DNA from 3 places in the Streptomyces sp. NPDC016845 genome. Region 1 is predicted to be linked to each of the others. Evidence: riboswitches for the same ligand, from Rfam matches in the RefSeq annotation. Region 1 holds a riboswitch; each other region holds the start of a gene.
What was found. Region 1 has a riboswitch for cyclic di-AMP ahead of ACH4RC_RS34075 (M23 family metallopeptidase). Riboswitches for the same ligand answer to the same signal wherever they lie in the genome.
Positions count from the first base shown of each region.

Region 2: it holds a riboswitch for cyclic di-AMP, as region 1 does, so the genes downstream of both, ACH4RC_RS03685 (M23 family metallopeptidase) here and ACH4RC_RS34075 (M23 family metallopeptidase) in region 1, are expected to answer to the same signal.
Region 3: it holds a riboswitch for cyclic di-AMP, as region 1 does, so the genes downstream of both, ACH4RC_RS24130 (transglycosylase family protein) here and ACH4RC_RS34075 (M23 family metallopeptidase) in region 1, are expected to answer to the same signal.

Region 1 is NZ_JBIRPI010000022.1:20,281-26,794, forward strand. Features, by position in the region: gene ACH4RC_RS34065 (PrsW family intramembrane metalloprotease) at 1-540, shown strand, start outside; gene ACH4RC_RS34070 (aldo/keto reductase) at 548-1,501, opposite strand; gene ACH4RC_RS34075 (M23 family metallopeptidase) at 1,550-2,593, opposite strand; cyclic di-AMP (ydaO/yuaA leader) riboswitch at 2,605-2,763, opposite strand; gene ACH4RC_RS34080 (PP2C family protein-serine/threonine phosphatase) at 2,930-4,030, opposite strand; tRNA gene ACH4RC_RS34085 (tRNA-Met) at 4,214-4,287, opposite strand; gene ACH4RC_RS34090 (hypothetical protein) at 4,373-4,660, shown strand; gene ACH4RC_RS34095 (rodlin) at 4,729-5,136, opposite strand; gene ACH4RC_RS34100 (rodlin) at 5,299-5,709, opposite strand; gene ACH4RC_RS34105 (rodlin) at 5,918-6,328, shown strand; gene ACH4RC_RS34110 (chaplin) at 6,502-6,514, shown strand, end outside.
Region 2 is NZ_JBIRPI010000001.1:881,886-888,399, forward strand. Features, by position in the region: gene dxs (1-deoxy-D-xylulose-5-phosphate synthase) at 1-479, shown strand, start outside; gene ACH4RC_RS03665 (aspartate aminotransferase family protein) at 476-1,861, shown strand; gene ACH4RC_RS03670 (helix-turn-helix domain-containing protein) at 1,936-2,559, shown strand; gene ACH4RC_RS03675 (DUF6126 family protein) at 2,561-2,692, shown strand; gene ACH4RC_RS03680 (tyrosine-protein phosphatase) at 2,709-3,506, opposite strand; cyclic di-AMP (ydaO/yuaA leader) riboswitch at 3,823-4,008, shown strand; gene ACH4RC_RS03685 (M23 family metallopeptidase) at 4,014-4,766, shown strand; gene ACH4RC_RS03690 (SGNH/GDSL hydrolase family protein) at 4,895-5,737, shown strand; gene ACH4RC_RS03695 (MBL fold metallo-hydrolase) at 5,759-6,514, shown strand, end outside.
Region 3 is NZ_JBIRPI010000010.1:97,735-104,248, forward strand. Features, by position in the region: gene ACH4RC_RS24105 (NAD(P)/FAD-dependent oxidoreductase) at 1-407, opposite strand, end outside; gene ACH4RC_RS24110 (exopolyphosphatase) at 878-1,822, opposite strand; gene ACH4RC_RS24115 (DUF501 domain-containing protein) at 1,819-2,343, opposite strand; gene ACH4RC_RS24120 (septum formation initiator family protein) at 2,383-2,877, opposite strand; gene eno (phosphopyruvate hydratase) at 3,011-4,291, opposite strand; gene ACH4RC_RS24130 (transglycosylase family protein) at 4,564-5,277, opposite strand; cyclic di-AMP (ydaO/yuaA leader) riboswitch at 5,282-5,474, opposite strand; gene ACH4RC_RS24135 (transglycosylase family protein) at 5,611-6,514, opposite strand, start outside.

The DNA.
Region 1 (6,514 bases):
GCCGGGCTGCTCGTCGCGATGGCCATGCACGCCTTCTGGAACGGCTCGTCGTCCTTCGGCGAGTACGGCTTCTTCGCTGTGTACGCGGCTTTCATGGTTCCGGTGTTCGGCCTCGTCACGTGGCTCGCGATCTATCTGCGCCACCGCGAACTGCGCACCGTGCGGACCGAACTCACGCTCTGCGTGGGCGCGGGGTGGCTGGCCCCGCCCGAGCCCTTCGCCCTCGGCTCACTCAAGGCGCGCGGCCTGGCCAGAGAGTTCGCCGCGCACTACGGCGGCAAGGAGGCGGAGCGCGCGGTCACCGAGTACGAGGCGTACGCGACCTCGCTCGCGCTCCTGCGCCACCGCGCCCGCAAGGGCGGGGCGGGCGCCGACTTCGCCGTACGGGAGCGGGAGCTGCTCGACGCGCTGTGGGAGCGGCGCGGCTACGCGCGCGCGGCGCTGGCGTACGCCTCGCAGATAGCCGCTCCCATGTGGCGCCCGCCGGTGTACGCGGCGCCGATGGCACCCGGCGCCGCGTATCCCCCGTACCGCTACTGAGCGGTTCTCAGGCGGAGGCGTCCGTGAGGCGGCCGACCTCTTCGTCCGTGAGGGTCAGGTCCGCCACCGCGAGGAGCGCGGGCAGCTGCTCGACCGTGCGTGCGGACGCGATCGGCGCGGTCACGGTGGGCTGCGCGGCGAGCCAGGCCAGGGCGACGGTGGCGATCTCGGCGCCGCGCGCCTGCGCGATCTCGTCGAGGGCGGTGAGGACCTTCTGGCCGCGCTCGGTCTCCAGGTGCTTGGCGGCGCCGCCCGCGCGCCGGCTGTCCACGCTGACGCCGGGCCGGTACTTGCCGGTCAGGAAGCCGGAGGCGAGCGCGTAGTACGGGACGGCCGCGAGCCCCGCGCGCGAGGCGATGTCCCGGCGGCGGCCCTCGTAGGTGTCGCGGGAGACGAGGTTGTAGTGCGGCTGGATGGCGACGTAGCGGGCGAGGCCCTCGCGCTCGGAGAAGTCGAGGGACTCCTGGAGGCGGTCGGGCGAGATGTTGGAGACGGCGATCTCGCGCACCTTGCCGGCCTTCACCAGCTCGTCGAGCGCGCCGATGATCTCCTCGACGGGGATGGTCTCGTCGTCGTCGAAGTGCGTGTAGTACAGGTCGATGTGGTCGGTGCCGAGGCGGCCGAGGGAGGCGTCGGCGGCGGCCTTGATGTTGGCGCCGCGCAGGCCCTTGAAGTCGGGGTGGCGGGCGACCTTGGTGGCGATGACGACATCGTCGCGGCTGCCCCGGGCCTTGAGCCACTTGCCGATGATCGTCTCCGACTCGCCGCCGTGGTTGCCCTCGACCCAGGCCGAGTACGAGTCGGCCGTGTCGAGGAAGTTGCCGCCGGCGGCGGTGTAGGCGTCGAGCACATCGAAGGAGGTGGCCTCGTCGGCGGTCCAGCCGAAGACGTTGCCGCCGAGGGCGAGCGGGAAGACCTCCAGGTCGCAGGAGCCGAGCTTGCGCAGGGGAGAAGAAGTCATGTGGTCATTCAACGCCCCCGCGGAAGCGAGTGTTCGGTCATACGGCCGTCAGAGTGCCAGGCCCTTGCCGCGCAGCCAGGCCGCCGGGTCGACGCCGGTCGCGTCCCCGCCGGGGTGGACCTCCAGGTGGAGGTGGGCTCCGGTGACGTTGCCGGTGGCGCCGACGCGGCCGATGACGTCGCCGGTCGAGACCTGCTGGCCGACGCTGACGTTCATCGAGGACTGGTGGCAGAACCACAGCTCGGTGCCGTCGTCGAGGGTGAGGATCGTGCGGTAGCCGTACGCGCCCGCCCAGCCGGCCTCGGTGATGGTGCCGCCGTGGATGGCGTAGATCGGCGTACCGGTGGAGGCGGCGAAGTCCAGGCCCGTGTGGTAGCCGGAGGACCACATGGAGCCGGGCTGCCCGAACGTTCCGGTGAGCGTGTAGGAGGCGACGGGGAGCTTGAAGCTCCTGGCCAGCTTGGCGAGGCGCTCGGCCTCGGCCTTCTTCTTGGCCTCCTCCTCCGCCTTCTTCTTGTCGGCGGCGGCCTTGGCCTCGGCCTTCTCCCGCTTCGCGGCGGCCTCCTCGGCGGCCTTCTTCGCCGCGGCCTCCTCGGCGGCGGCCTGCGCCTTGGCGTCGGCGGCGTCCTGCTGCGTCTCGGCCTGCTGCATGATGCGGGTGCGCAGCGCCTCACCGGCGTCCGCCTGCCCGCCGCTCATGGCGGTGAGCGGGGCGGTCTCGGCGGTGTCGGCGGAGGGGGCGGGGTCGTCGGCCATGAGCGCGCCCACGCCGGGCAGCGACGTGGCCTCCGGCAGCGAGTCCGTGACCGCGGAGAGGTCGGGCAGGGATATCTGGACGGCGGGCTTGCCGCCCTGCGCGGTGGCGATGCCGCCCGCGCCGACGGCGGCGATCACGCCGACGCCGAGGACCGTGGAGCTGCGCGCGAGGCCGCCGCGCTGGCGGGCCACGCGGTGCTTGCCGCGGACGGGGCGGACGGACTCCTCGGTGGGGTTCCACTCGTCGAAGCTCGTGCGCGGGGCACCGAAGCCGCCGTCGTCGGCCGGCTGGGCGGGGTACCCGGAGAGTTCGGGGGCAGGACGGTTCGACGCCACGGGGGCGCTCTCCTTTCCTTCCTTCTCGCCTACCGGGTTAGCTGACGGGTTCGGAGCAGGAAGGTCTCCTACGAGCACGGTCCGGCGCCCGGAAAGCGTCGGAACGATGCCTGATTCACCCCAAGTTGGTGGTTCCCCGGCTCCCTTGCGGGATTAGGCGCGTGCGCACGGAGCCGTCGCTTGTGACGGCTGGGACGACCGCGCTGCGTTATCGAACGTTAATAGACAGCGGACAGTAATTCCAAGCCGTTCCTGCCCCGTTAAACCTCACAGTTTCTGACCTAGTGTCAATTGTTATGCGGAGCGACGCCGTTCGGTCACCCCTGGTGACGTCGATCAAGGACGGCGGACGGCCAGCAGCGCCATGTCGTCGCTGGCCCCTCCCCCGGTGTGCAGACGCACCTCGTCGGCCAGCGTCGCGAGAAGCTCGTCGGGCCCCGGGAAAACGCGTCCGGTGAGCCGGGCCGCGGGGTCGTAGAAGATGCCCTTCGCGTCCCGCGCCTCGGAGAGCCCGTCCGTGTAGAGCAGCAGCGTCGCCGCGGGCGGGAACTCCGCCTCGGTCGCCCGGTCCGGCCAGGAGCCGAGCTCGCCGAGGCCGAGCGGGAGCGCCGCCTCGGCGGGGCTGATCACCCGGACCCGGCCGTCGCCGTGCAGCACGACCGGCTCGGGGTGGCCGCGGTTGAGGATGCGCAGGAGATCGCCGCCGTGCGGGATCTCGGCGAGCACGGCGGTGGTGAACCCCTCGAAGTCGTCGATGCCGCGCCGCCGCGACCCCTCCCGGGCCAGCGCCCGCTCCAGGCGCTGGGCGACCGCCTCCAGGCTGTCCTCCTGCTCGGCGGCCTCCCGGAACGCCCCGATGACGACGGCGACGGCGGCGACCGCGCCCATGCCCTTGCCGCGTACGTCGCCCACGACCATCCGTACGCCGTGCGGAGTGTCCTGCACCGCGTACAGGTCGCCGCCGATGAACGCGTCGGCCTGCGCCGCCTCGTAGCGGGCCGCGATGGCGAGACCCCCGATCCGTCCGGCCGGGCGCGGCAACACCGCGAACTGGGCCGCCGCCGCGATCTGCCGCGCGGAGGCCAGCTCCTCGTCGCTGCGGCGCTTGATCCGGTTGATGAAACAGGCCAGGAGGCAGACGGTGGCGACGGTCGCCATCTCGGTGTAGACGCCGCTGTGGAACAGCTCGTATCTGAGGTGTACGGCGACGATGGCGGCGATCGAGGCGACTCCGGCGGCGATGGTGCTGCCCAGCGAGAAGAACGGGGCGGCGACCAGCGGCGCCGCGCTGAAGAGGGGCGAGCCGGCGAACCCGGACGGCGTGCAGTACTCGTAGACCGCGCCGCCGATGATCAGCAGCAGGGGCAGGATCCGCAGGAAGAAGGGCGTGCCGGGGGCGTCCGCCGGATGCCTGTGCCGCCCTCCTCGCTGCCCCACCACGTGTCTCCTGCCGTCCGCGCCCGCTGTCCGGCGTCTCACCAAAGGGTTCCCGGGGAGGAGGCCGGGGGGCGACCGGTACTGCTCCGTCCGGGTCAGGGCGGGAATGCGGGAAGGGCCGCGCAGGCGCGCCGAAAACGGAACGAGGCCGGAATCTTGGAAGATTCCGGCCTCGGCCTTCAGTAGCGGGGACAGGATTTGAACCTGCGACCTCTGGGTTATGAGCCCAGCGAGCTACCGAGCTGCTCCACCCCGCGTCGGTGAACACAACACTACGCCATCAGGGACGATGAATGCCAATCGCGCCCGTGTCCGGCGCCTCCCGAGTGGCGTTAAGAGGACATGACCTCAACACGACGAGCCCTCACCGCTGTCCTGCTCGCTGTCGGCGCCACCGCGATCGTGGCCCCGGCGGCGCAGGCCGACACCACGCCCAACGCGGCGGGCAACATGATCTCCCCGACCGCCACGCTTGACGCGGTCACCACCATGGCCATCCCGGCCGCGCACCGTGACGAGGTGCCCCGCACCGCCGAACAGCTCCAGGGCCTCAACCAGCTGAACAAGCTGAGCGAGCTGCACCAGCTGACGGACCTGGTGGCGCCGGTCACCGGCCTGCTCGGGGCGTAACGGCTCCCGGCGAGGTATCCGGACACACGAGAGGGGCAGCTGCGCTCAGCAGCTGCCCCTCAGGTGTGTCAGCTGTTCCCCGTGCCGTTGGCGGACAGCGCCGAGATGTCGTCCAGGATGTGCGACAGCGGCTCGTCCTGCTTGGCCTGCGTGGCGTTCTCCGCACACTGCTGGTTCTGCGGCGCCGACAGGACCGGGATGTCCTGGACTCCGACGTTGACCAGACCCACGATGTTCTGGACGTTCGCCTTGACCGGCAGGCCGACACAGAGCTTGTTCAGCGTGCCCTGCACCAGGGTGAGCTGCGGACTCTGGTCCCCGTCGGCGGAGGAGTTGCCGAACGCGTCCTGAGCCCCGTTGCCGCTGGCGGAGTTGGTGCCGTTGTCGTCACCACTGGCCAGAGCCTGGGGAGCGGCCACCGCCGACAGGCCGGCGACGGAGGCGGCGATCGTTGCGGCTGCCCACAGCTTCTTCATGTGAATTCCCTTCATGACCGAACTCCGTTGACGGAGTCACGGTTAGACAACTGGCCAGAATTACTACGGTTGCGAACCCTGACCCATTCGGGTTAGTCATGCGCCCCGGTAAAACAAAGTTGGGCCGCCGATTGTGGCGGCCCAACGCGTGCGGCGTACGGATCAGTTGTTACCGGTGCCGTTGGAGGAGAGAACCGGGATGTCGTTCAGGATGTGCGACAGCGGCTCGTCGCCCTTCGCCTGCGTCGAGTTCTCGACACACTGCTGGTTCTGCGGGGCCGACAGGATCGGGATGTCCTGGATGCCGACGTTGACGAGGCCCACGATGTTCTGGATGTTCGCCTTGGCGGGCAGGCCGATGCAGGGCTTGTTCAGGGAACCCTGGATGAGCGCCATCTGCGGGCTCATGTTGCCGTACGTGGCCGAGTTGCCGAACGCCTGCGACGCGCCATTGCCGCTGAACGAGGTCGTCGGGCTGTCGTCCCCGTTCGCCAGCGCCTGGGGCGCGGCCGCCGCGGAGATGCCGACGAGAGACGCGGTGACGGCGGCAGCCGCCACAGCCTTCTTCATCATGAGAGATTCCCCTTCAGTTGTTTCCGAGAGCATCCGTATCAACTACGCGCGAGCCGGTTTGGTTGCCCGAATTCACTCGGACGGGGAACCGCACGCCATGCGGATAATCAGACTCTCGGCACAACGGGTGAATCTGCGGAACCATCGCGTTCCCGGGGAGTTGTTCTTTTCGCAGTAACCGGTGCCTGTCAGAAAAGGAACAGAAAAAATGCTCAAGAAGGCAATGGCTGCAGCTGCAGTCGCCGTGTCCGTAGTCGGCATCTCCGCGGCGGCCGCGCCCCAGGCGCTCGCGAACGGCGACGACAACGGCACCACCTCGGCCAGCGGCAACGGCGCGCAGCAGGCATTCGGCAACTCCTCGACCGACGGCGACATGAGCCCGCAGCTCAGCCTGGTCCAGGGTTCCCTGAACAAGCCCTGTGTCGGCCTGCCGGTCAAGGCCAACATCCAGAACATCGTGGGTCTGGTCAACGTCGGCATCCAGGACATCCCGATCCTGTCGGCCCCGCAGAACCAGCAGTGTGTCGAGAACTCGACGCAGGCGAAGGGCGACGAGCCGCTGTCGCACGTCCTCGACGACATCCCGGTTCTCTCCTCCAACGGCACGCAGAACAACTGATTCAGCTGCGCACCCGGTCCGGGCCGCCCGCATCGTTCGACCGCGGGCGGTTCGGGCCTTTTTACCGGGCGTCGGTCCGCTTCGTCGCCCGGTCGGCACAGTTTCCTCAGCCGGTGCCGGCTCGTTTGCTTTGCGGAGTCCCAAGAATTTTCCTCGGTAAGAAGGAGAAAAGCATGTCTCTCAAGA
Region 2 (6,514 bases), on a different contig from region 1:
GAGCGGCGATACCCGCGCTCGACCGGGTCGGCGGCATAGACGTCCTGCACACGTCGCGGGATCCGCGCGTGCTGCTCGTCTCCGTCGGTGTGATGGCCCCGGTCTGCCTCCAGACCGCCGGACTCCTCGAAGCGCGCGGCATCCCCTGCACGGTCGTGGACCCGCGGTGGGTCAAGCCGGTCGACCCGGACCTCGCGCCGCTCGCCGCCGAGCACGACCTCGTCGCCGTCGTCGAGGACAACTCCCGTGCGGCGGGCGTAGGTTCGGCCGTCGCGCTCGCCCTCGGCGACGCCGACGTCGACGTGCCCGTCCGGCGGTTCGGCATACCCGAGCAGTTCCTGGGACACGCGAAACGCGGCGAGGTGCTCGCCGACATCGGCCTGACACCGGTGGAAATCGCCGGGCGCATCAGTACGAGCCTGAAAGCCAGCAAAGACATCGGCGAGCCCGAGAAGGCCGGCAAGGAGAACCACGTATGACCAAGGAGTTCGACCTCGGCAAGCTCCTTGCCGAGCGCGGCGCCGAACGGTACGAGCTGCACACCAAGCACCTCAACCACCAGCTGCCGAAGATGCTCCACACCATCGGCTTCGACAAGGTGTACGAGCGGGCCGAGGGCGCGCACTTCTGGGACGCGGACGGCAACGACTACCTGGACATGCTCGCCGGATTCGGCGTCATGGGCCTCGGCCGCCACCACCCGGTCGTGCGCAAGGCGCTGCACGACGTCCTCGACGCCTCGCTCGCCGACCTCACCCGCTTCGACTGCCAGCCGCTGCCCGGCCTGCTCGCCGAGAAGCTGCTCATGCACAGCCCGCACCTGGACCGCGTCTTCTTCGGCAACAGTGGCACCGAGGCGGTCGAGACCGCGCTCAAGTTCGCCCGCTACGCCACCGGCAGGCCGCGCGTACTGTACTGCGCGCACGCCTTCCACGGCCTGACCACAGGATCGCTCTCGGTCAACGGCGAGGACGGCTTCCGCGACGGCTTCGCCCCGCTGCTGCCCGACACCGCCGTACCGCTCGGCGACCTCGACGCACTCGCGCGGGAGCTGAAGAAGGGCGACGTCGCCGGGCTCATCGTCGAGCCGATCCAGGGCAAGGGCGTGCACGAGGCGCCGCCCGGCTACCTGCGCGCCGCGCAGGAGCTGCTCCACAAGCACAAGGCGCTGCTGATCGCCGACGAGGTGCAGACCGGGCTCGGCCGCACCGGCGACTTCTACGCCTACCAGCACGAGGACGGCGTCGAGCCCGACCTCGTCTGCGTGGCGAAGGCGCTGTCCGGCGGCTACGTGCCCGTCGGGGCGACGATCGGCAAGGACTGGATCTTCAAGAAGGTCTACTCGTCCATGGACCGCGTCCTGGTCCACTCGGCGAGCTTCGGCGCCAACGCGCAGGCCATGGCGGCAGGGCTCGCCGTCCTCTGCGTCATGGAGGACGAGGAGACGGTCGCCCACGCGCGCGTGATGGGCGAACTGCTCGCCTCCCGCCTCACCGCGCTGATCGACCGGTACGAGCTGCTCAGCGACGTCCGCGGGCGCGGCCTGATGATCGGCATCGAGTTCGGCCGGCCCAAGTCGCTGAAGCTGCGCAGCCGCTGGGCCATGCTCCAGGCCGCGCGCAAGGGCCTCTTCGCGCAGATGGTGGTCGTGCCGCTGCTCCAGAAGCACCGCATCCTCACGCAGGTCTCCGGCGACCACCTAGAAGTGATCAAGCTGATCCCGCCGCTGGTGATCGACGAGGCGGACATCGACCGCTTCGTGGAGGCGTTCACGGCCGTCATGGACGACGCGCACAGCGGCGGCGGCCTGATGTGGGACTTCGGCAGGACACTGATCAAGCAGGCGGTCGCCAACCGGTAGACCGAAGACTCCTGCGGTTTGTCTCTGAGGCAAGAAATTTGCCTCCAGGGCAGGGCTCTGGCTCAATGCGAAGTATGATCCCTGCCCTGCCGGAGGAGGCGGCCCCCGCCGAGCTGCCCGCCGTCGCACCCCAGCTGCGCGCCCTGCGCCACCGCGCCGCCCTCACACTCGAGGCCGCCGCCGGCTCCGCGGGGCTCTCACCGGCGCATCTGTCCCGTTTGGAGACCGGCCGGCGCCAGCCGTCGCTGCCGATGCTGCTCGCCCTCGCCCGTATCTACGGTACGACGGTCTCCGAACTCCTCGGCGAGGCCCCGGCCGACCGCGGCGCCGTGGTCCGGGCCGACGCCATGGAGGCCACCGAGGCCGGCGGCTGGACCTACTTCCAGGCCGGCTCCCCGGGCCGCGGCATGCAGGCCCTGCGCGTCCACGTGCCCTACGGATCGCAGGGCGACATCGTGCGCGTCCACCCCGGCGAGGAGTGGCTCTACGCCCTCGAAGGCCGGCTCCACCTGCGCCTGGGCGACACGTCCTACCGGCTCGAACCCGGCGACAGCGCCCACTTCGACTCGCTCACCCCGCACCGGATCGCCGCCGCGGACCGGGGCGGGGCCGAGCTCCTCTTCGTACACACCCTGTTGCAGAGCCCCACCGCCGCGCTGTGCCTCGGCCCGGCGGCCGGCCCGACCCGAGAGGTCTGACATGAGTGAGAACCGCGACATCGAGGACAAGCTGCCCCGCGGCATCTGGGTGCGGGTCCTCGTCTACGTCTTCGCGGGCCACGCCCTGGCCGCCTTCATCTACATGCTGTTCACGCTGGGCGCCAACCAGTGAGAAGCGCGGCCGGGCCTCAGTCGAGGAGGCGCTCGCGCAGCCGGTCGCGGTCGGCCGCGCCAAACCCGAGCCCCTCCGCGAAGTAGCGGTCCGCGGTGCCCCAGGTCTCCTCGATGGTGTCGAACGCCGCGCGCAGATACTCGGCGCGGGCGTCGAAGAGCGGGCTGAGCAGCTCCATGACCTCGGGGGAGTAGGTGTCGGCCGTGGTGCCGCTGCGCCGCACCTTGTAGCGCCGGTGCTTGGCGTTCGACTCCAGGTAGTCCGCCTCGATGGCGTCCCGCTCCACGCCCACGGCGAGCAGCGTCACCGCGACCGACAGGCCCGCGCGGTCCTTGCCCGCCGCGCAGTGCATCAGCGCGGGCACGCTGTCCTCGGCGAGCGCGTGCAGGACGCGGCTGTGCTCGGCGGTGCGCTCGGAGATGATCGCCCGGTACGACGTGATCATGCGGTTCGCCGCGCGCCCCTCGGACAGGAGGGAGCGCAGCTGTTCTATGTCCCCGTCGCGCACCATCCGCCAGAACTCGGCGCCGTCCGCCGGGTCGGTCAGCGGCAGGTTCACGTTGCGCACGCCGGGCAGTTCCACGTCGGCGCCGTCGAGGCGCTGGTCCGCGTCGTTGCGGAAGTCGAAGATCGTGTGCAGGCCGAGCCCGGCGAGGAACGCGGCGTCCTCGGCGGTGGCGTGCGCGAGGTGGCCGCTGCGGTAGAGCACACCCGGGCGCACGCGCCGGCCGTCCACGGCCGGAAGGCCGCCCACGTCCCGGAAGTTGCGCACTCCGGTCAGCTCGGGCTCGGTGGACGGGGCGTGCTGCGTCACGGGGGCTCCTCCCGGGTCGAGTCGCCCGCGTTGCTCGTGTCGGCGGGCGCGCTCCGACGATACGACACACGCTCCGGACGGTCCCCGGGCCGGGAGGGTGAGCAGGCTCATAACCGTGACCGTCCGTGGCGACCGACCGGCATTGCATTCTGCGGAATTCCTAAGCGGCGTAACGGCGGAAAAGGTTGTCCATTGACGCTGGGTGACACAGGAAACCCTCAGACGATCAAGAAAGCGGGCCCTCCGGCGAATTCGCTGTTTGTCGCCGCCTTTGCCACTGCATTACGGTCACCATTCACTCCGGACGGAACGCCTAATCCTGCCGCCGCCCGGAATCCCGTACAACGACCCGTGACGGCAGGAGCGGGGGACCCACAGGCAGAACGCCGCCAGGGAATTCCCCCATGCGGCTAGGGGTGAAGTCGTGTCCCGTACGGCGGGCGCGGCCGGGCAGCTCCAGCCCGAACCCGACAGCTCACCTCGTAGGCGACGGAGAGGAAAACCGGCATGCCCGCTCAGGGAAAGCACCGCAGCTCGAAGACCCGGCGCATCACCCGCGCCGCCGCCGTCGTCTCGGCCGGCGGGGCCGCGCTCGCCCTGCCGCTCATCGGCGCCACCGGCGCCCACGCGGCGACCGGCGACACCACCGCGCAGACCTACACGGTCAAGTCCGGTGACACGCTCTCGAAGATCGCCGACGCGCAGAAGGTCGACGGCGGCTGGAAGAAGCTGTACGACGCCAACAAGAACGTCGTCGGCTCGGACGCCGACCGCATCAAGCCCGGCATGAAGCTCACGCTGGACGGCGCGGAGCAGAAGGCCTCCACCACGGCCACCGCGAGCAGCAGCGACAGCTCCGGCTGGGTGAAGCCCGTCGACGGCTCCACCGGCACCGCCTACCACGCCTCCGGCTCGATGTGGTCCAGCGGCTACCACACCGGTACCGACTTCGTCGTGCCCACCGGCACCGCCATCAAGGCCGTCGGCCCGGGCACCGTCGTCTCGGCCGGCTGGGACGGCGCCTACGGCAACGAGGTCGTCATCAAGCACGCCGACGGCCGCTACTCGCAGTACGCCCACATGTCGTCCCTCGGCGTCTCCGCCGGGCAGACCGTGACCGCCGGCCAGCAGATCGGCCTGTCCGGCTCGACCGGCAACGTCACCGGGCCGCACCTGCACTTCGAGATCCGTACGTCCCCGGACTACGGCTCCGACGTGGACCCGGTCGCGTACCTGCGCGGCCACGGCGTCAGCATCTGACACCACCGCACCTGCGTGTTCTTCGGCGCCCGGGGTTATTCCCCGGGCGCCGAGTGTGTTTTCTCACCCCTCGTCAACCCCTGGTTACGATCGCGTAGGTCACATCCGAAGGTGAAAGATGTGTGGTCGTGGCAAACGAATCGAGAGCACTCAGCGGCGGCACGGTCAGCGCGACGAACAGCGGAACGATTCGGTCCTACGCGGCCGTGGGGGACAGCTTCACCGAAGGGGTCGGGGACCCCGGCCCCGACGGCGGCTTCGTCGGGTGGGCCGACCGGCTCGCCGTCCTCCTCGACGACCGCGCCCCCGAGGACACCTTCCGTTACGCGAACCTCGCCGTCCGCGGCAAACTCCTCGACCAGATCGTCGAGGACCAGGTTCCCAAGGCCGTCGAACTCGCCCCCGACCTCGTCACCGTCGTCGCGGGCGGCAACGACATCATCCGGCCCGGCACCGACCCGGACGACGTGGCCGAGCGGTTCGAGAAGGCCGTCGCCCGGCTCGCCGAGGCCGCCGGGACCGTCATGGTCGCCACCGGCTTCGACACCCGCGACGTGGCCGTCCTCAAGCACCTCCGCGGCAAGATCGCCACGTACAACATGCACGTACGCGCCATCGCCGACCGCCATGGCTGCCCGGTGCTCGACCTCTGGTCCCTCAAGTCCATCCACGACCGCAGGGCCTGGGACGAGGACCGCCTCCACCTCTCCGCCGAGGGCCACACCCGCGTAGCCCTGCGCGCCGCCCAGGCGCTCGGCCTCGACGTGCCCGCCGACCCCGAGCAGGCGTGGCCGCTCCTCCCGCCGCGCGGCACGTTCGCGGTGCGGCGCGACGACATCCACTGGGCGCGCGAGTTCCTGGTGCCGTGGATCGGGCGCAGGCTGCGCGGGGAGTCCTCCGGGGACCGCGTGACGGCCAAGGGCTTCGTGGACCCGCACCTCATCAAGGCGCATCTGGAGTCCGCCTCCTGACCTCCGCGCCCGCGGCTCATAATGGAATACCTTGATCGATCAACGGGAGGCGCTGTGCCACGTTCCCTGACTCCAGGGCTGCGTTCGCTCCAGCCCGCGGCCTTCGGCACCGAGGCCACGGGCGCCCGCCTTGCGCGGATCCGCAGGTCGCCGAATTTCGCCGACGGGCAGTTCCAGAACCCGCAGGGCACCCGCACCAAGCCCGACGGCTCGATGCTCGACTTCGCGAAGGTCTACTTCCAGAAGGAGGAGCGGGCCAGGCGCGCCCCGACGGGCACCGTCCCCGTCCACGCCACCACCGTCGCCGACCTGGCGAAACCGGCCGCGAGCGGGCTGCGCGTCACCTGGATGGGCCACTCCAGCGTCCTCGTGGAGATCGACGGCGTACGAGTGCTCTTCGACCCGGTGTGGGGCGAGCGCTGCTCCCCGTTCGCGTTCGCGGGGCCCAAGCGGCTCCACCCGGCGCCGCTGCCCCTCGCGGCGCTCGGCCCGGTCGACGTGGTCGTCATCTCGCACGACCACTACGACCACCTGGACATGCCCTCCATCAAGGCCCTCGCGGGGACGGACACCGTCTTCGCCGTGCCGCTCGGCGTCGGCGCGCACCTGGAGCACTGGGGTGTCCCGGCGGACCGGCTGCGCGAGCTGGACTGGCACGAGTCGACCCGGATCGGCGACGTGACCCTGACGGCCACGCCCGCCCGCCACTTCTGCGGCCGTGGCCTGCGCAACCCGCAGCACACCCTGTGGGCGTCCTGGGTCGCGGCCGGACCCGGG
Region 3 (6,514 bases), on a different contig from region 1:
TCGACACCCTTCATACCGATGCCCACCTCGGCGAGGCCGGGGGTCGGGAAGGTGCGGGAGACCGCGCCGAGCGCGATCACCAGGTAGTCGAAGGGCACCTCGTACGCCTCGCCGACGAGCGGGGCGACCGTGGCGACCTTGCGGTCCTGGTCGATGGTGGTGACGCGGCCGGTGAGAATCTCGGCTCCCGGCACAGCGCGTCGCAGCGGGACGACGACGTTGCGCGGCGAGATGCTGCCTGCGGCGGTCTCGGGGAGGAAGGGCTGGTACGTCATGTACGAGCGCGGGTCGACGACCGTGACGGTCGCTTCCGCGTAACGCATCTTCTTCAGGATGCGTCGCGCCGCGTACAGGCCTACGTACCCACCCCCGACAATGAGGATCCTGGGACGCTCCGTGGTGCTCATGCCATCGAGTATCCACCCGTGTGGAGGGGGGTGCTCGTGCGCCCCTTCACAAGAACGGACGGTGCCTCTGCTACACTTCGCCGCCCACGTGACCCATGTCATGGTCGGCGAGGGGAACCACGGTGTACCGCCACTCGTTGCTCACCCCTCTTGAGCAGCCACAGTGAGCCTTCCGACGCACTGGACCACTCCCGGAGTTCACCCTCCCGCAACACGCGGGACACACCACGGGCAGGCCCCGCCACCCCACCTGGACGCCGCCGAACGGGCCTGTGGGCCACAAAGCGCGCCCAACAGGGCCGAATTCCTTGTGAAGAACTTCACGAACTTTGTCGCCGGGGCACGCGAAGAGCGTGTCGCGACCCCCTTCAACCATGCTCAGACGGGGCGCGACACGCTCAGGCGAGATCATTCGAAGGCCCTGCGGTCAGATTGCGGTCAGATTGCGGCAGGCCGCGGTCAGACCGCGGTCAGGCGAGCGACCAGGCGATTCCGTCCAGAATGTCGTGTTCGCTCACGACCACCTCACGGGCGCCGGTCCGCTCCATGACCAGCCGCAGCACGAGCGCCCCCGAGGCGATCACGTCGACGCGACCGGGGTGGATCACCGGGTTCAGGGCGCGCTGGTCGTGCGTGGACGTCAGCAGCCACTCCGTCAGCTCGGCGACCTTCTCGTAGGAGACGCGCGAGTGGTGGATCGCGGCCGAGTCGTACTCCTTGAGGCCGAGCGCGAGCGCCGCCACCGTCGTCACCGAACCGGCCAGGCCGACGAGCGTGCGGGCCTCGGCCAGCGGGACCAGCCCCGCCACCCGGTCCAGCGCCGCCACGATGTCCTCGCGGACCGCCTCGACCTGCGCGGCGGTCGGCGGGTCGGTGACCGTGCCGTCCTGCGCGACCAGGTGCCGCTCCGTCATCCGTACGCAGCCGATGTCGACCGAGTGCGCGGCGCGCACCTCCTCGTCACCGACCACGAACTCGGTCGAGCCGCCGCCGATGTCCACCACCAGGAACGGCGTGTCCAGGTCGGCCCGGCCCGTCAGCTCCTTCGTCGCACCCGTGAAGGAGAACGCCGCCTCCTGCTCACCGGTGATCACCTCGGGCTCGACGCCCAGGATGTCCAGGACGCCCCGGACGAAGTCGTCCCGGTTCGAGGCGTCGCGCGAGGCCGACGTGGCCACGAAGCGGACGTGCTCGGCGCCGTGCTCCTTGATCACTTCGGCGTACTCACGGCACGCCGCGAAGGTGCGCTCCAGCGCCTCGGGGGCCAGGCGCCCCGTCTTGTCGACGCCCTGGCCTAGCCGGACGATCGTCATCCGCCGGTCCAGGTCGACGAGTTCACCCGTCCCCGGATCCGCGTCCGCGACGAGCAGCCGGATCGAGTTCGTACCGCAGTCGATGGCGGCGACACGGGTCACTCGGCCACCTCCGGGGAGACGCACGGGCCCTTCTTCCACCACTCGGGCAGCATCTCGATCGCCTCGTCGCCCAGCGGGTTCACCCCGGGGCCCGCCGCCAGCGAGTGCGCCACGAGCACGTGCAGGCACTTCACACGGTCCGGCATGCCGCCCGCGCTCGGGAAGTTCTCCAGGACCTCGATGGCGTCACGACGGGCGATGTAGTCCTCGTGCGCCGCCCGGTACTGGCGCGCCAGCTCGGGGTCGGTCGCGAGCCGCTCCGTCATCTCCTTCATCACGCCGTTGGCCTCGAGGGTGCCGATGGCCGAGGCCGCGCGCGGGCACGTCAGGTAGTACGTCGTCGGGAACGGCGTGCCGTCCTCCAGACGCGGGGCCGTCTCGACGACGTCCGGGTTGCCGCAGGGGCAGCGGTGCGCGATGGCCCGCAGGCCGCGCGGCGGGCGGCCCAGCTGCTCCTGGAACGCGTGGATGTCGGCGTCCGTGGGCGCGGTGGGCTCGGTCTGGGGCGGGGGCGTTTCCATGCCTGTCTTTCACTTCGGTGTGGGGCGGGGTAACGGTGATCAGTTCGCGCGGTCGGCCTTGTCGACGCCGTCCCAGACGTTCGAGTACCAGGGGCGGTCGGCCGCGCCCTGCTCGTCCCGGCCGTCCTCGGTGGCGCGGGGATCGGGCACCACGTACCCGGTCTCCCCCGGCGCCACCATGTGCAGGCGCTCCCGGATCCGCTGCTCGGCGTAGGCGTCGTCCTGCCAGCGCGCCTTCTCGTCGCGCAGCCGCTCGACCCGGTCCTTCGCCTCCTGCTGCTGGCGTTGCAGGTCCGCGATCTCGCCGCGCTGGGACACGTACTGCCTCATCGGGTAGGCGAGCGCGACCACGAGCGTGCAGACGACGAGGGCGAGCAGCGCGGCCCGGCCGGTGAGGCGGGAGCGGCGGGCCTGGCGCTTGTTCTGCGAGCGGTAGACGCGCTCGGCCGTCTGCTCGCCGAGCACGCGCAGGCGGGTGGCGGTGGAGAAGCGGGCCGAGTCGCCCTGGCCCCTGCTCCTTACCTTTCCCGGCATTCGCCTGTCGCCTCCCCGATCCGAGCGCCGTCCGGCCGCCCACGTGCGTACGTCCCCGCACACGGTACGGGACCGAGTGCGGGGACGTACGGAACTACGGCGCCGGGGCGGTCAGCCCCTGCAACGCGGGAGCTCAGCCCTTGAAGCGCGGGAAGGCCGAGCGGCCGGCGTAGACCGCCGCGTCGTCCAGGATCTCCTCGATGCGCAGGAGCTGGTTGTACTTGGCGACGCGCTCGGAGCGGGCCGGGGCGCCGGTCTTGATCTGGCCGCAGTTGGTGGCGACGGCGAGGTCGGCGATGGTGACGTCCTCGGTCTCGCCGGAGCGGTGGGACATCATGCACTTGAAGCCGTTGCGCTGGGCCAGCTCGACGGCGTCCAGGGTCTCGGTCAGCGAGCCGATCTGGTTGACCTTGACGAGCAGGGCGTTGGCCGAGTTCTCCTCGATGCCGCGGGCCAGGCGCTCCGGGTTGGTGACGAACAGGTCGTCGCCGACGAGCTGCACCTTGTCGCCGAGCTTCTCGGTGATGGTGTTCCAGCCGGCCCAGTCGTCCTCGAACAGCGGGTCCTCGATGGAGACGAGCGGGTACGCGTCGACGAGCTCGGCGTAGTACTCGGTCATCTCGGCGGCCGAGCGCTGCTTGCCCTCGAACTCGTACACGCCGTCCTTGTAGAACTCGGAGGCGGCGACGTCGAGCGCGAGCGCGACCTGCTGGCCGGGGATGTAGCCGGCCTCCTTGATCGCTTCGAGGATGAGGTCGAGCGCGGCGCGGTTCGACTCCAGGTTCGGGGCGAAGCCGCCCTCGTCGCCGAGGCCGGTGGACAGGCCCTTGGTCTTCAGCACCTTCTTGAGGGTGTGGTAGACCTCGGTGCCCCAGCGCAGCGCCTCGGAGAAGGACTCCGCGCCGATCGGGGCGATCATGAACTCCTGGATGTCCACGTTGGAGTCGGCGTGCGACCCACCGTTCAGGATGTTCATCATCGGGACGGGCAGCAGGTGCGCGTTCGGACCACCGAGGTAGCGGAACAGCGGCAGGTCGCTGGCCTCGGACGCGGCGTGCGCGACGGCGAGGGAGACGCCGAGGATGGCGTTGGCGCCGAGCGAGCCCTTGTTGTCGGTGGCGTCCAGGTCGAACATCGCCTGGTCGATCAGGCGCTGCTCGGTGGCGTCGTAGCCGACGAGCTCCGGGCCGATCTGCTCGATGACGGCGAGGACGGCCTTCTCGACGCCCTTGCCCTGGTAACGGTTGGGGTCACCGTCACGGAGTTCGATGGCCTCGAAGGCACCGGTGGAGGCGCCCGACGGGACGGCAGCACGACCCGTGCTGCCGTCGTCGAGGCCGACCTCGACCTCGACCGTGGGGTTGCCTCGGGAGTCCAGGATTTCCCGGGCTACGACGACGTCGATGGACGGCACGAGCATCTCCTTCTGGGATGTGACACAACAGCGCGGGCGGCTGGCCCGCACCCCTGAGCGTAACCGCCCCGGGGGCATCGGCCAGCCGACCGCCCGTGTTGTGGACAACGCCGATAGCGAAATGTTTCCTAACGGAACAAAGACGGCGACCCCCGTTCCGCACACGTGCGGCGGAACGGGGGTCGCCTGAGCGAGCGGCCCTGGACCCGGCGTCCGCCGATGCCGGGTCGTCTAACTCCGGGGCTCCGGGGGCTCCGGGAGCTCCAGGGGTCCTACTTGAGGTGCAGCTGCTGGCCCGGGTAGATCAGGTCGGCGTCGGCGACGATGTCCTTGTTGAGCTTGAACACCTTCTGCCAGTTGGTGCCGTGCGCCTCGGCGATCTTGCTGAGCGTGTCGCCGGTGACGACCTTGTACTCGCCGTCGCCCTTCTCGACCTTCTTGCCGGTCGGGGTGGTGACGGTGTCCTTCTTGGTCTCCTGCTGCGGCTGAGCCTGCTGCTGCGGCTGCTCACGCTGCTGCGAGCGGGTCGTCGTGGAGGAGTCCGAGCGCTCCTGCTGCTGCGGCTGGGACTGCTGCGAGGACTGCGACTCGACCGGGGCGGAGTTGCCGGTGGAGGCGCCGGACAGGCCCACGCCGCAGCTCGGCCAGGCACCCTTGCCCTGCGAGGCGAGAACCTTCTCGGCGACCGATATCTGCTGCGCCTTGGAGGCCTGGTCGGCGGAGGACGCATAGGCGGTGCCGCCGTACGCGGCCCACGTCGAGGACGAGAACTGCAGGCCGCCGTAGTAGCCGTTGCCGGTGTTGATCGACCAGTTGCCGCCGGACTCGCAGGAGGCGACCTGGTCCCACTCGGAGGTGGAGGCGGCGGAGGCGCCCGTGGCACCCATCAGCGGAACGGCGACGGCGGCACCGGCGACACCCGCGAGGGTGGCGACACGGACAGCCTTGGACGGGCGACGGTGCTTGCCCTTGCTGGAAAGCAGCATGAAGGAATCCCCTCACCGACGCCTACGAGGTGAGCTGTCGGGTTCGGACCAGTGAGTGTCCGGCCGCGCAACCTTGTGCGCGGCTTAACCCCAAGCCGGCGGACCGGCGCTTACCTTGGGTCCCCCGCTCCTGCCTACGGCGCTGACGCGTCGACTGTTCCCGTACGGACGTTGGCAGGATTCGGCGTGACGTCCGTCGGGGCCCGCTGTGGCGAGCGGTGACGACGTTAAGCAGTCGATCCGCCCGATTTCAAAGACGATCAGGGTGTTTGAGACTCATGTCTCACTCTCGCAAAAGTGGACATACGCGCCTCAACCCTCCCTATTTTTCAGTTACTTTTCATCCGTTTCGAGGCCAAGATCCAGACTCTGACCAGGAAGGATGAGATCCGGGTCGGTACCGACCGTCTTCTTGTTGAGGTCGTAGAGGGCATTCCACCCGCCGTCGACGTTCTGCGCGGCCGCGATGTCCGTCAGATTGTCGCCGGAGCGGACCGTGTACGCGCTCTCGGCGCGGACCTCCTCGCGGGAGGCGTGACGGCCTTCACCCTGCCGGGAGACGGCGGTGTCGTCGGCGGCGCGGTCGCCCCGGTGGCGGCCGGCGGAGGACGCGTCCGGGCCGGCGTCGGAAGTGGCGTCCGTCTGCCCCGACTTGCCCGACTCGCCCTCTTCGGCGGTGCCGCTCGGCTCGTCGCTCGCCGTGTTACCGGGGGTATCGCCGGTGGCTCCGGCCGACGGGGCGTCAGATGCGGGCGCGTCGGCGTCCCCGGAGGAGCCGGAGCCGGATGTGCCGCCGTCCGCGCCCGACCCGCGCGCCTCGGACGCGCCACTCGCGCCCGGGTCCTGGTGACTCTTCTCTCCATCGGAGGCCGAAGAATCCGCCGAGTCCGCTGAATCCGACGAGTCCGCCGAGTCCGAGGCGCCGGAGGAACCCGCGGAACCGACCGCGTCCGGCGACTGGGCGAGGCCGGACGGCCGCGGGGAGACGCTCACCCCCGGGTCCACCTCGGCCGCGTCGTCGCTCTGCGTCAGACCGGCCACGATCGAGCAGCTGGGCCACACGCTGGGCCCCTTCGCCTGGAGCGCCTTCTCGGCGACGGCTATCTGCTGCGAACGGCTGGCCTCGTCGGCGGTCGGGGCGTAGTCGAGGCCCCCGTACTGCTCCCACGTCTCCTGCGACAACTGCAGCCCGCCGTAGTAGCCGTTGCCCGCGTCGAGGCTCCACTGCCCACCGGAC